DNA from 3 places in the Phocaeicola sp. HCN-6420 genome. Region 1 is predicted to be linked to each of the others. Evidence: riboswitches for the same ligand, from Rfam matches in the RefSeq annotation. Region 1 holds a riboswitch; each other region holds the start of a gene.
The links. A riboswitch is a leader RNA that binds a small molecule or an ion and turns the genes downstream of it on or off. The one in region 1 is predicted to bind cobalamin.
Positions count from the first base shown of each region.

Region 1 (4,161 bases):
GCCCGCCTTCCGTACGTCTACAGCTTTGGGATAATAGGTGCGTATGCTGTCTATCTGTAACCGTGCAAGGTTATAGTCGCCCGCAGCAAAAGCCAGTTCCGCGCGCTGGAACAGTTTTCCTGCGTTTTTGCTGTCACTGTTACATCCTGACAATAATACAATCAGGGCTGCGGCTGCTAAAGTTATCTTTTTCATATAATTAATCAGTTTATTACGGAACAAAAATACAATTAAATCAGTTATTCCCTGCGAGGCTTTTCATTTTTTTGTAATTTTGCACGCTAATTTTGTAATAAACATGGAATTGAAAGAACACTTTACAGGCAAAATATTCAATCTGATATCCGAAACTGCTGACGAACTGGGACTGGAATGTTACGTGGTAGGAGGTTACGTGCGTGATATATTCCTGAATCGTCCGTCGAAAGACATAGATGTGGTAGTAGTAGGCAGTGGAATTGAGATAGCCGAAGCGTTCGGAAAGAAGTTGGGACGTGGTGCCCATGTTTCTGTCTTTAAGAACTTTGGAACTGCACAGGTGAAGTATCACGATGTGGAAGTTGAATTCGTTGGAGCTCGAAAAGAATCGTATAGCCATGATAGCCGTAAGCCGGTTGTAGAAAACGGAACGTTGGAAGATGATCAAAATCGCCGCGATTTTACCATAAATGCATTGGCAGTATGTTTGAATAAAGCTCGTTTTGGAGAGCTGGTAGACCCGTTCGGCGGTCTGGATGACCTGAAGGAACGTACCATACGAACTCCTCTTGACCCGGATATAACATTCAGTGACGATCCTTTACGCATGATGCGCTGCATTCGCTTTGCTACTCAGTTGAATTTCTTTATAGAGGATGAAACATTTGATGCCCTGAGCCGTAACCGTGAGCGCATCAAGATTATTTCACGGGAGCGCATTGCCGATGAATTGAATAAAATATTGCTTTCACCTGTACCTTCGAAAGGTTTCGTTGACTTAGACCGTTGCGGACTGCTGGAACTGATCTTCCCGGAACTGGTTGCTTTGCAGGGAGTGGAAGTCAGAAATGGAAGAGGGCATAAGGATAATTTCTATCACACTCTGGAAGTGGTAGACAATATTGCAAAGGTTACCGATAATTTGTGGTTGCGCTGGGCTACTTTGTTGCACGACATTGGAAAGCCGCGCACTAAACGCTGGGATCCTCGTGTAGGATGGACATTCCATAATCATAATTTCATCGGAGAAAAGATGATACCTGAAATCTTCCGGAAGATGAAGTTGCCTATGAATGAAAAGATGAAGTACGTTCAAAAGCTGGTCGGTCTTCATATGCGTCCTATTGTGATAGCCGATGAAGAAGTGACCGATTCGGCTGTTCGGCGACTGCTTTTCGAGGCTGGCGATGATATTGACGATTTGATGCTGCTGTGTGAAGCAGATATTACTTCGAAGAATGAAGTGCGCAAACAACGCTTTCTCGACAATTTCAAACTGGTACGTCAGAAACTGAAAGACTTGGAGGAAAAGGATCGTATCCGTAATTTCCAGCCGCCGGTAGATGGTGCTGAGATTATGAAGGTATTCAACTTGCAGCCGTGTCGGGAAATCGGCAGTCTGAAAAGCTCTATAAAGGACGCTATTCTGGATGGGATTATTCCTAATGAACACGATGCTGCTTTTGAGTTTATGCTTAAGAAGGCAAAGCAAATGGGACTGGAGCCCGTCAATCAATAAATCATTATACCGTTTTCGGGTTTCCGATCTGTATTTTTGCAAATAGGAAACCCGAAAACAAGAAAAAGATTATTCCTTGTTTAGAGTAATAAGAAATAAATCTAATTATCCAAATAGAAAAGTTTATATAAATAAGAGTTGTCCGTTTGTACGCTCTATATGTATCTGTAGACTGGTTTTGTGTTTTAAAAGTTGCTCAATTTAGAAAAACATCTGTTAGTTCGTTTTTATTTATTCGATCAGAAAATATATCTTTGTAGAGCTTTTCGTTAGGTAACATAAGCGTTTCAAAAGGGAATGTCGTGTAAATCGGCAACAGTACCCGCTGCTGTGATTCTTAATGAACCGGAGGCAATGCATGTGCAAGCCACTATTGTTTGAATACAATGGGAAGGTGTCTGCCGGGGAGAGATCAGTCAGAAGACCTGCCACGAAAAGCAAATCCAATCTTTTTATTAACTTTTCAAAGCAAACAGTATGAATTTAACTGAAATCTGTATTATCAAGCGTGACGGGAAGCGGGAAAACTTTTCGCCTTCAAAGATTACAAATGCCATCAGTAAAGCTTTTAATGCCACAGGACTGGCTCATCAGGAAGAGCTGATTGATGAAATTACTCAGCGTGTTATTGCTCATTTTGAGAATCCGACGATCGGAGTTGAGGAGATTCAGGACCTTGTAGAAACAGAATTGATGAAAGTGCAGCCTGAGGTTGCCAAGAAATATATCATTTATCGCCAGTGGAGAAATACAGAACGCGATCGCAAAACGCAGATGAAGCACATTATGGATGGCATTGTGGCTATCGACAAGAATGATGTAAATCTGAGCAACGCTAACATGTCGAGTCATACTCCGGCGGGACAGATGATGACTTTTGCTTCGGAGATTACCAAAGATTATACGTATAAATACCTTTTGCCCAAGCAGTATGCTGAAGCACATCAGTTGGGAGATATTCACATTCACGATTTGGATTATTATCCAACCAAGACAACAACTTGTATTCAATATGATCTTGATGACTTGTTTGAACGTGGTTTTCATACAAAGAATGGAAGTATCCGTACTCCGCAATCCATTCAGAGTTACGCAACGCTGGCAACTATTATCTTCCAGACCAACCAGAATGAACAGCATGGAGGACAGGCGATTCCGGCTTTTGATTTTTTCATGGCAAAAGGTGTACTCAAGAGTTTTCAGAAAGCAGTAGCATCGTCTGTTTCCTTTTATCTTGATATGAGAGATATACAGTTGGATGAGGCTGCGATACTGACTGTATCCAAACAGTGTTTTACTTCTATTGTTCCGACAGAGGATGAAAAGAAAAGTTTCCTTTCGGCAGCAGCCGGACAAGGCGTCACACTGACGGCCGGTGAACTGGAACACATTTTACGTAAGTCGTATGCTCAGGTACGCAAGGATACTCATCAGGCTATGGAAGGATTTATCCATAACTTGAACACGATGCATTCGCGTGGAGGAAATCAGGTAGTGTTCAGCTCAATCAATTATGGAACAGATACTTCGGCTGAAGGACGAATGGTGATAGAAGAATTATTGAAAGCGACCATCGAAGGCTTAGGTACACGTGGAGAGGTTCCTGTATTTCCAATTCAGATATTCAAAATAAAAGATGGAGTATCTTATTCTGAAGCAGACTATAAACGTGCGATGGAGGACTTTGAAGCTGCTATGGATGGGAAAGTTGAATTTGAAGCTCCAAACTTTGATTTGTTTCTGAAAGCTTGTCGGACAACGGCCAAGGCTTTGTTTCCGAACTTCATGTTCCTTGATACACCTTTCAATCGTCACGAAAAATGGGATGCAAGCGATCCGAAACGCTACCGTTATGAACTGGCGACGATGGGATGTCGTACACGTGTATTCGAAAATCTGAACGGTGAAAAGACTTCATTGGGACGTGGAAACTTGTCGTTTACTACCATGAATCTGCCGCGTCTTGCCATCGAGGCGCGTATTAAGGCTGAAAGTGTAGCTGAGAATCAGGGGCAGGATGCCATAGAACGTCTGGCGAAAGAAACATTTATCAATTCAGTACACGATATGGCTGTCTTCATAGCCGGGCAGCTCTATGCCCGCTATCAGTATCAGCGTACAGCACTGGCACGGCAGTTTCCGTTCATGATGAGTAACAATGTGTGGAAAGGAGGCGGTGAGCTGAATCCGAACGATGAGGTAGGTGACGTACTGAATCAGGGAACATTGGGTATTGGTTTCATTGGCGGTCACAATGCCATGGTAGCTCTGTACGGACAAGGACACGGACATTGTCGGAAGGCATGGGACACATTGTATGAAGCTGTAGAAGAAATGAATCGTGTAGTAGAAGAATTTAAGCAGAAGTATCATTTGAACTATTCAGTACTGGCTACTCCTGCTGAAGGGCTTTCCGGACGATTTACTCGTATGGATCGTCGTAA
Region 1 covers NZ_JBBKBJ010000010.1:114,359-118,519, forward strand. The annotation lists gene WKT12_RS08375 (hypothetical protein) at 1-195, opposite strand, end outside; gene WKT12_RS08380 (CCA tRNA nucleotidyltransferase) at 299-1,717, shown strand; cobalamin riboswitch at 1,970-2,164, shown strand; gene WKT12_RS08385 (anaerobic ribonucleoside triphosphate reductase) at 2,195-4,161, shown strand, end outside.

Region 2 (4,161 bases), on a different contig from region 1:
TCCGTTTGTACTTCCAGCGAGCGCAGCCACGTACTATTGAAGGTACGGTTGTACGTAAATCCTAAGTCGTACTGCGTAGTGAACTCAGGTTCCAGGTTGATATTCCCTACAAACGTATAATACAGGTCGTTCAGCGTAGGCATCCGGAAGATCCGTTTATAGAAACCTCTCAGGTTAAGGCCACTTTGCGGAAAAGGCCTCCACGACACGAAAAACGAAGGAGTAAGCTTCTGCTTGTCGGGAGCAGGCGTGCCCGAGCTCGTATCGTGTACAAACGTTTCGAGCAGACTTGCCTGAAGTTCCACCTGCTTGAAGCGCATGGCCGTAGCGATGGATGCCAGCAGCGTATGCCGGCGCGGATAAACAAAGTCGCGCAAGTCGGCATTCAGCAGGTTAAACTGATAATCTGCCGAAAAGCTTGCCTCCCACCACGAAAACAGATTAAATCGGTTGGCTACCGATGTGTATACTTCCTGCTGGTAATAATGGTTGTTGACATACATCAGCGACTCGTCTTTGTTAGGATCGGCCAGGTAATGCAGGTAGTCGTATGCATATTTCGCATTGGCAAGCAGGCTGTACCACTGTGTAAAGTCCTTCTTGAATGTACCCTGAGTAAAGAAATTCGTATCCCACTGGCGATCCTCGTGCGAGAACTTGTTGCGGACGATTGCCCCCGGATATCCACGTTCCGAGTTGTACAGGTAAGCCTTCGCCTTCCAGTATCCCTGCTTGAGCTGTCCGAACAGCCCTCCTTCCACACGCAAGGCATTCAGGTCGCCGTTCTGCCGCACCGCCGTCGTATCATATCCCTCCTGCATGCGGTAAGTAAACTTGTATTTTCCCGACGAGTGAAGATACTCGGCACTGAACGAACTGCTGATTCGTTGTCCGAGCTTTTGTTCCCACAGTATGGATGGATTTACCACACCAAACGAGCCCGTCTTGAACGAAGCCCTTACGTTATACTTCTTTCCTTCCTCGAACTGAGGCGTCCGTGTCTGCAAATAGATGGAGCCCGACGAGCCGAAATCCTTTGCCGGCTGGAAAATGGCACTCTTCTGTCCGTTGTACAGCGTGACAGACTCCATGTTGTCGAGCGAGAATCTTCCCAAATCGACCGTACCGTTTTGTGCGTTTCCCAGCTCGATGCCGTCGTAGAATACACCTACATGGTTGGTTCCCATACTCCGGATATTCACCGTTTTCAGTCCCCCTACTCCTCCGTAGTCCTTGATCTGTATGCCGGAAAAATAGCGCAAGGCATCGGCCACGTTGTGCGAGCTGAGCTGATGGAGCTGCTTGCCCGATAATTCCTGTACCGGAAAAATCTCTTTCTGTACGGCACGCGCCGTCACAACAACCTCGTTCAGATGTTGAAGGCTGTCCAACTTGTTTTGTGCATGTACCGGTACACAAATGTTTATACCCCACACCAGTAGGGTAAACATTACCGCATAGTAAAGTTTATTAAGCATTATGTAAAACGTTCAACCGTCCTATCCCACGAGTTCGGTTAATTAATAAAAACGATGGCAGGTCTTCTGACTGACTCACACGCTTTGACACCTTCCCGGTTTTATCCAGTGGCAATGAGTAATTGTCAACGTGTTTGATGAGCTTCACAGCAGCGGGACTGTTCGGGACTTTCACCCGATTCCCTTTTAATCCGTCGGGTCGAAACAACCTTCCGGAACCAATCGGTGGCAAAGATAGTTTATTTTTTCTGAATTTTAATACAGTTTTGCTATTTAAGAAATGGTTTTTGTATACTCCTTTCGTTCAGGACTTTCGTGAAATATCAAAAAAAACAGGGGAAAGAGGAGGTTCGGGCAGGAAGATGCAGGGAGCCTGTCTGATTCGTGCTGATGTTTTTTTATTTTTTGTACAAAAAATAAAAATGTTTGTACAAATTTTCAGCGACTTCTGAAAGCGTTTTTCTCAGAGAACCGATAATTTTAGTAGTTTTGCCCTGATGAACCATTAAATATATGCATGTATGAAAGAAATAAATGTATCGGAACTGAAAGATAACATGTTCGACGCTATCAGTAAGGAATGGATGCTGGTAACGGCCGGAACACAGGAAAAGTTTAACATGATGACGGCAAGCTGGGGCGGAACCGGTGTTTTGTGGGCAAAGCCCGTAGCCTTTATTTTCATCCGTCCCGAGCGTTATACCTACCAGTTTATTGAAGAGGGAGAAACGCTTACCCTGTCTTTCTTAGGCGAAGAGCATAAAGATATACATAAAATCTGCGGTTCCAAGTCGGGACGCGACATCGACAAGGTAGCGGCTACCGGACTGAAACCTTTTGCCACTCCCGAAGGAAACATTGCCTACGAGCAGGCACGTATGGTACTGGAATGCAGAAAACTGTATGCCGATATGATAAAGCCCGAGCAGTTTATCGATGCTTCACTGGTAAGCCGCTGGTACGGCGAAGGACATGGCGGATTCCATAAAATGTATGTCGTAGAGATAGAACATGTATGGGTGAAAGAGTGAGCATAATGCTCGTCAGAATCCCATGATAAACTCATCCAGCGAATCGTTTTCGTCCATACCCATCTTGTCGTGTTTGAGGCGGTTTTTCCGTTTCTTCAAGGCGACCTTGCTGGTGTCGAGCAGGTAAAGCATATTGCTGTTTGAGATGCCGATCTTGATAAGGCAGCAAAGCGAGATGTCCGCCTTTGTCAGCGTCGGGAACTTTTTCCAAAGCCGGTCTGTAAAGTTGTTGTAGCAGATGTTTATAACTTCCGCCAGATTGTCCTGTTCCTCGTCGGAGAGCACTACCGACCGGCTTTGTATTTTATCCTGCTGGCTCATTTTATTGAGCTGTTCCATTTTTCTGATGATCTCGCTGTGGCGCAGGATTTCCTTTCTCATGGCAGCCTCCTTTGAAGAGTATTCGCTCCTCATCTTTTCCCTCTGTGAAAGTTCTTTGTCCAGAGCCATTTCCTTTTCGATGATTTTTTCCTGTGCAGCATGCAGGTCGATAGTCTTTTCTTGCAGTTGCAGCCTCATTTCCTTCATCAGGTCGTCTTTTGATCGCATCTGTTCTGCCAGTTTGCGTTTTTCTTCCCTATATATATAAGAAAGTATGATAGTAGCAATAAGTACTGCTATACAAATTCCGAATAATGAGATATAAAGACGTTGTTGTTTTATTTTCAGTAAAGTGTTTTCATCTTGAATCGAGGCGTATTTAAGTTGGAGGTCTGCTACTTTAGATTCTAACCGTATGGATGGGATGTGTCTGGTAGTTTGGTGTACCGTTTGCTGTATTTCATCGTTTTGTACAGGTTGTATATTCAATGTACTGTCAGAACTTTCATGCTTCAGTTGTTCTATCTGTAGCAATGGAGTATTTATTTCATGTGTTTTTTTCAGATAAATGATAAGTGAAAGTGAAGCAGCTGCTGCTATGATAATTATGATGACGAGGATGATATTTTTCATAATAAACATTTGTAAAGCTATTACAAATATAGCTCAAAAAGTGACATGTCTCCTTGTTCTTTTCCTCTTGTCTACCTTTCTCTTTTAAATATTTTCTTATTTCTTTGATAATCAGCGTGCTGATATTCTATAGATGTCTACTTTGTGTCACCCTCTTTTCCTTGTATGATGCCTGATTTTATTCTATCTTCGTAGTGATGAAAAGTAAGATAGATATGGTTTTATACAAATGTTTTTACTTACCATAATCGAATACAGATATTTTGAATTCGATTTTTATTAACTTGTTTACCCTATTAAAATTAGTCATTATGCAAAGCAGTAACACGTATTTCAAAATCAGGATGGTATGTTCCTTATTATTAGGTCTGGCTGTTGTTTATGGACTTGTGGAAAGTATTGGAAAAAATGCTTTGTGGCTTGCTCTTCTTATGGGACTATTTATAATTTCTATTCTTTTCGATTTGTTGGTACTATATAAGAAGAAGGCAGCTTGTCCCGATAAAGGGAAGTATCTTTATTTGGATGCCGGAGCCATGTGTGTATGGTGGATTTTATTTTTTGCAGTAGATGGATATTTCTCGTTGGGAGTTGTATGCGCATTGGTAACAATCACGTTGGTTAACGATGTATTATATCATCTGTATTCCCGTTGATAGTATCTCTTTATTACCCTTTCAATAGGCATTCCCTGTGTT
Region 2 covers NZ_JBBKBJ010000021.1:24,723-28,883, forward strand. The annotation lists gene WKT12_RS11850 (TonB-dependent receptor) at 1-1,451, opposite strand, end outside; cobalamin riboswitch at 1,518-1,717, opposite strand; gene WKT12_RS11855 (flavin reductase family protein) at 2,000-2,509, shown strand; gene WKT12_RS11860 (hypothetical protein) at 2,522-3,463, opposite strand; gene WKT12_RS11865 (hypothetical protein) at 3,775-4,119, shown strand.
Region 2: it holds a riboswitch for cobalamin, as region 1 does, so the genes downstream of both, WKT12_RS11850 (TonB-dependent receptor) here and WKT12_RS08385 (anaerobic ribonucleoside triphosphate reductase) in region 1, are expected to answer to the same signal.

Region 3 (4,161 bases), on a different contig from region 1:
CGGACCTCGTAACTTGGCTATTTTCGCTACGGTAGGATATAAATTCTGAGTGAAGGAACAGATAAACAAAAAGGCGGACAACAACCGGAAAAAGAGTGCCGGTGTTGTCCGCCTTTATCGTTTGTGAGTTATTGCGGTTTATTAATGGTGGAACAAGCGGATACCTGTAAATGCCATGGCAATACCATATTTGTCGCAAGTAGCGATTACATGATCATCACGTACGGATCCTCCTGCCTGTGCAATGTATTCTACACCACTTTTGTGAGCACGTTCAATGTTGTCACCGAAGGGGAAGAATGCGTCTGAACCCAGTGAAACACCTTTCAGTGTATTCAGCCATGCACGTTTCTCTTCGCGAGTCAAAACTTCCGGCTTTTCGGTAAAGAACTGCTGCCATACACCGTCGGCAAGCACATCGTCATGCTCGTCGCTGATATAAACATCGATGGTATTGTCACGGTCGGCACGACGGATTTTTTCTACCCATGGCAAGTTCAGAACTTTCGGATGCTGGCGCAGATACCAGACATCTGCCTTGTTTCCAGCCAGACGGGTACAGTGGATACGGCTCTGTTGTCCGGCTCCGATACCGATAGCCTGTCCGTCTTTTACGTAACATACGGAGTTCGACTGGGTATATTTCAGTGTAATCAGGGCAATCATCAGATCGCGGCGTGCAGATTCGGGGAAGTTCTTATTCTGAGTAGGAATGTTGGCAAACAGATTGTCACCGTTCAGCTTGATTTCGTTACGTCCTTGTTCGAATGTAATACCGAACACATCTTTGTGTTCTATCGGTGCAGGACGGTAGGACGGATCTATCTTGATAATATTGTATGTACCCTTACGTTTGCTTTTCAGTATTTCCAGCGCTTCGTCTGTATAGCCCGGAGCAATCACTCCATCGGAAACTTCACGGTGAATGAAACGGGCGGTAGCTTCATCACACACGTCGCTCAGTGCGATGAAATCACCATATGAAGACATACGGTCGGCTCCACGGGCACGTACGTATGCATTTGCCAGCGGAGAAAGTGGAAGATCGTCTACGAAGTAAATCTTTTTCATCGTATCGTCCAGTTCCAGACCGATGGCTGCACCTGCAGGGCTGACATGCTTAAACGAGGTTGCGGCCGGAAGTCCGGTAGCTTCTTTCAGTTCTTTCACTAACTGCCATCCGTTCAGTGCATCCAGGAAATTGATGTATCCGGGACGTCCGTTCAATACTTCGATAGGCAGTTCTCCTTCTTGCATAAAAATACGTGCCGGTTTCTGGTTAGGATTACAGCCGTACTTCAATTCGAGTTCTTTTGCCATAATTTATATGTTTTAGTTGCTTGTCTACAAAATTACGGAATATTTTCGGCTTATTGAAAAAACTTTCTACCTTTGTGACGCATTGGTTCAAAAGGTTATCTCTTTTTCACTGGATAATCTGATGATTAAAAGGGAATCAGGTGCAAGTCCTGAACAGTCCCGCTGCTGTAAATTCCGTGTATATTGCAGGCAATCGCTTAAGCCACTGGAATGATTTTCCGGGAAGGTAGTCTGCAATAGGAATGAGTCAGAAGACCTGCCATGCATAGTTTCTTCACAGCTTTCGAGGAAAAAGCGTGGGATGATCTGTCGGTACATATTCTTTCTGTTCACCCCGATGCTTTATTTTCGTAAGCGATGCAGAAGCGGAGAATCCGTTGGCTGTAATTATAATGTATGAAAAAATGAGGTATATCGTATGTAGTTGGATAATGCTGGTCGGGTTTGCAGCGAGATGTTATGGCGGGCAGGATGTAGATACCACGAAGGTTTATTACATACCGGAGGTGGTGGTGTCCGACCGTTACCAGACGCGTGAAGTACGTTCGGCCGCTCCTCTCCAGATTTTTTCCCGTGAGGAACTGAAAACGCTGAATGTGATGCAGGTGTCCGATGCCGTGAAACATTTTTCGGGAGTAACGGTAAAAGATTACGGGGGGATAGGAGGACTGAAAACGGTTTCCATCCGAAGTCTGGGAGCACAGCATACGGTAGTGGGATACGACGGGATTGCTGTAACCGACTGTCAGACCGGTCAGGTGGATATCGGGCGTTTTTCGTTGGAGAACGTAGACCGTCTGATGTTAAGTAACGGGCAAAGTGATCAAATTTTTCAGCCTGCCCGGTTCTTCGCTTCGGCTGGAGTTTTAAATATCCAAACACTGACTCCTGTTTTTCATGACGATAAGCCGACAAATCTCAGTGCTTCGCTGAAATCGGGCTCGTGGGGATTGCTGAATCCTTCGCTCTTGCTGGAGCAGAAGCTGGGAGCGAAATGGGCACTGACGGCCAATGCCGAATGGATGTCGTCCGACGGGCACTACCCTTATACTTTATATTATGGCGATGAAGGCGATCAGTCCAGCCGTGAAAAGCGTAAAAATACCGATGTACAGACCTTTCGTGCTGAGGCCGGCTTGTTTGGTAATTTCTCCGATACGGAACAGTGGAGGCTGAAGGCTTATTATTACCAGTCATCTCGTGGACTTCCCAATGCGACTACACTGTATTACGATTATTCCTCCCAGCATTTATGGGACAAGAATATGTTTGTCCAAAGCCAGTATAAGAAAGAGTTCAACCGTAAGTGGGCCTTTCAGGCATCGGGTAAATGGAACTGGATGTACCAGCATTATCTGGACCCTGATTATAAAGGAACTACCGGACAGAGTGAAAACAGTTATTTCCAGCAGGAGTATTATCTTTCGGCAGCCGTACTTTTCCGTGCGTTGGATTGTCTTTCTTTTTCTCTTTCGACCGACGGAAGTGTTAACCGCATGAACTGCGACTTGAAAGATTTTGCCAAGCCTGTACGCTATTCGTGGCTCACCGCGCTGGCGGGCAAATATGTCAATGAGTGGATGACACTTTCGGCTTCTCTGTTGTCGACAGTGGTTTATGAGGATGTAGCCAAAGGTAATAGTGCCGGAGGGCATCGGAAATTGTCCCCATATGCCAGTGTATCGTTTAAGCCGTTTGCTTCCGAAGATTTTCGTATTCGTTTTTTCTATAAAGATATTTTCCGCTTGCCGAGTTTCAATGACTTGTATTACGGACAGACAGGGAACATTCGTCTGAAACCGGAAAATGCCAGTCAGCTGAATGTCGGGCTGACATACAGCAAGCATGTATCCGACTGGCTTCCTTATGTTTCGGCTACGGTGGATGCTTATTCCAACCGGGTGACAGATAAGATAGTGGCTATACCTACCAAGAATCTGTTTATCTGGAGCATGGTCAATCTCGGTAAGGTCGATATAAAGGGAATAGACTTTACGGCAAGCCTGAGCATACAGCCGGTGGAAAAGTATGTGCTGACTCTGTCGGGAAATTATACGTACCAGCGGGCATTGGATGTCACCAATCCGGATCTTTCTACGCTGGAAGGAAAGACCTATAAGCATCAGATTGCGTATACACCACGTGTTTCGGGCTCCGGACAGGCCGTACTCGAAACGCCGTGGGTCGATTTGTCGTACTCCATGCTGTTTTCGGGCAAGCGTTATGCACTGGGACAGAATATAGCCAAGAACCGGTTGAATGGATATACCGATCACAGTGTGTCTGCCCGTCGCGGTTTTCGATGGGGAAAGACTGATATTTCCTTGTCAGTCGAGGTACTGAATCTGGCAAATAAGAATTATGAAATTGTGAAAAACTTCCCGATGCCCGGACGGTCTTTCCGTATCACGGTCGGGGTTAAATATTGATGTGCATGAAGAAGCTGGTTTTTATAATATGTTCGCTGGCTCTCCTGTTTGCCGGTTGCGACGATCTGGAAGATAAACCTTATGTGGCAGGTGAGGCGAACGGGGTAGTCGAGGATTACGGAACGGCGGAAATGTATATATTGAACGAGGGACTGTTTAACCTGAATAACAGTACGCTGGCAAGGTATTCGTTTCAGACGGGGACTTGTTCGTACGATTATTTCCGTGCGCTGAATCATCGCGGGCTGGGAGATACGGCCAATGACATGGATATTTACGGCAGTAAGTTGTATATAGTTGTGAATGTTTCAAGTACGGTAGAGGTAGTAGACCTTCAGACAGGGCTTTCCATCAAACAGATTCCGATGCTGACCGATAATGGTAGTTCCCGTCAGCCTCGTGCTATTACTTT
Region 3 covers NZ_JBBKBJ010000019.1:5,406-9,566, reverse strand. The annotation lists gene WKT12_RS11305 (porin family protein) at 1-49, shown strand, start outside; gene WKT12_RS11300 (phosphoribosylaminoimidazolecarboxamide formyltransferase) at 142-1,320, opposite strand; cobalamin riboswitch at 1,387-1,597, shown strand; gene WKT12_RS11295 (TonB-dependent receptor plug domain-containing protein) at 1,752-3,749, shown strand; gene WKT12_RS11290 (YncE family protein) at 3,749-4,161, shown strand, end outside.
Region 3: it holds a riboswitch for cobalamin, as region 1 does, so the genes downstream of both, WKT12_RS11295 (TonB-dependent receptor plug domain-containing protein) here and WKT12_RS08385 (anaerobic ribonucleoside triphosphate reductase) in region 1, are expected to answer to the same signal.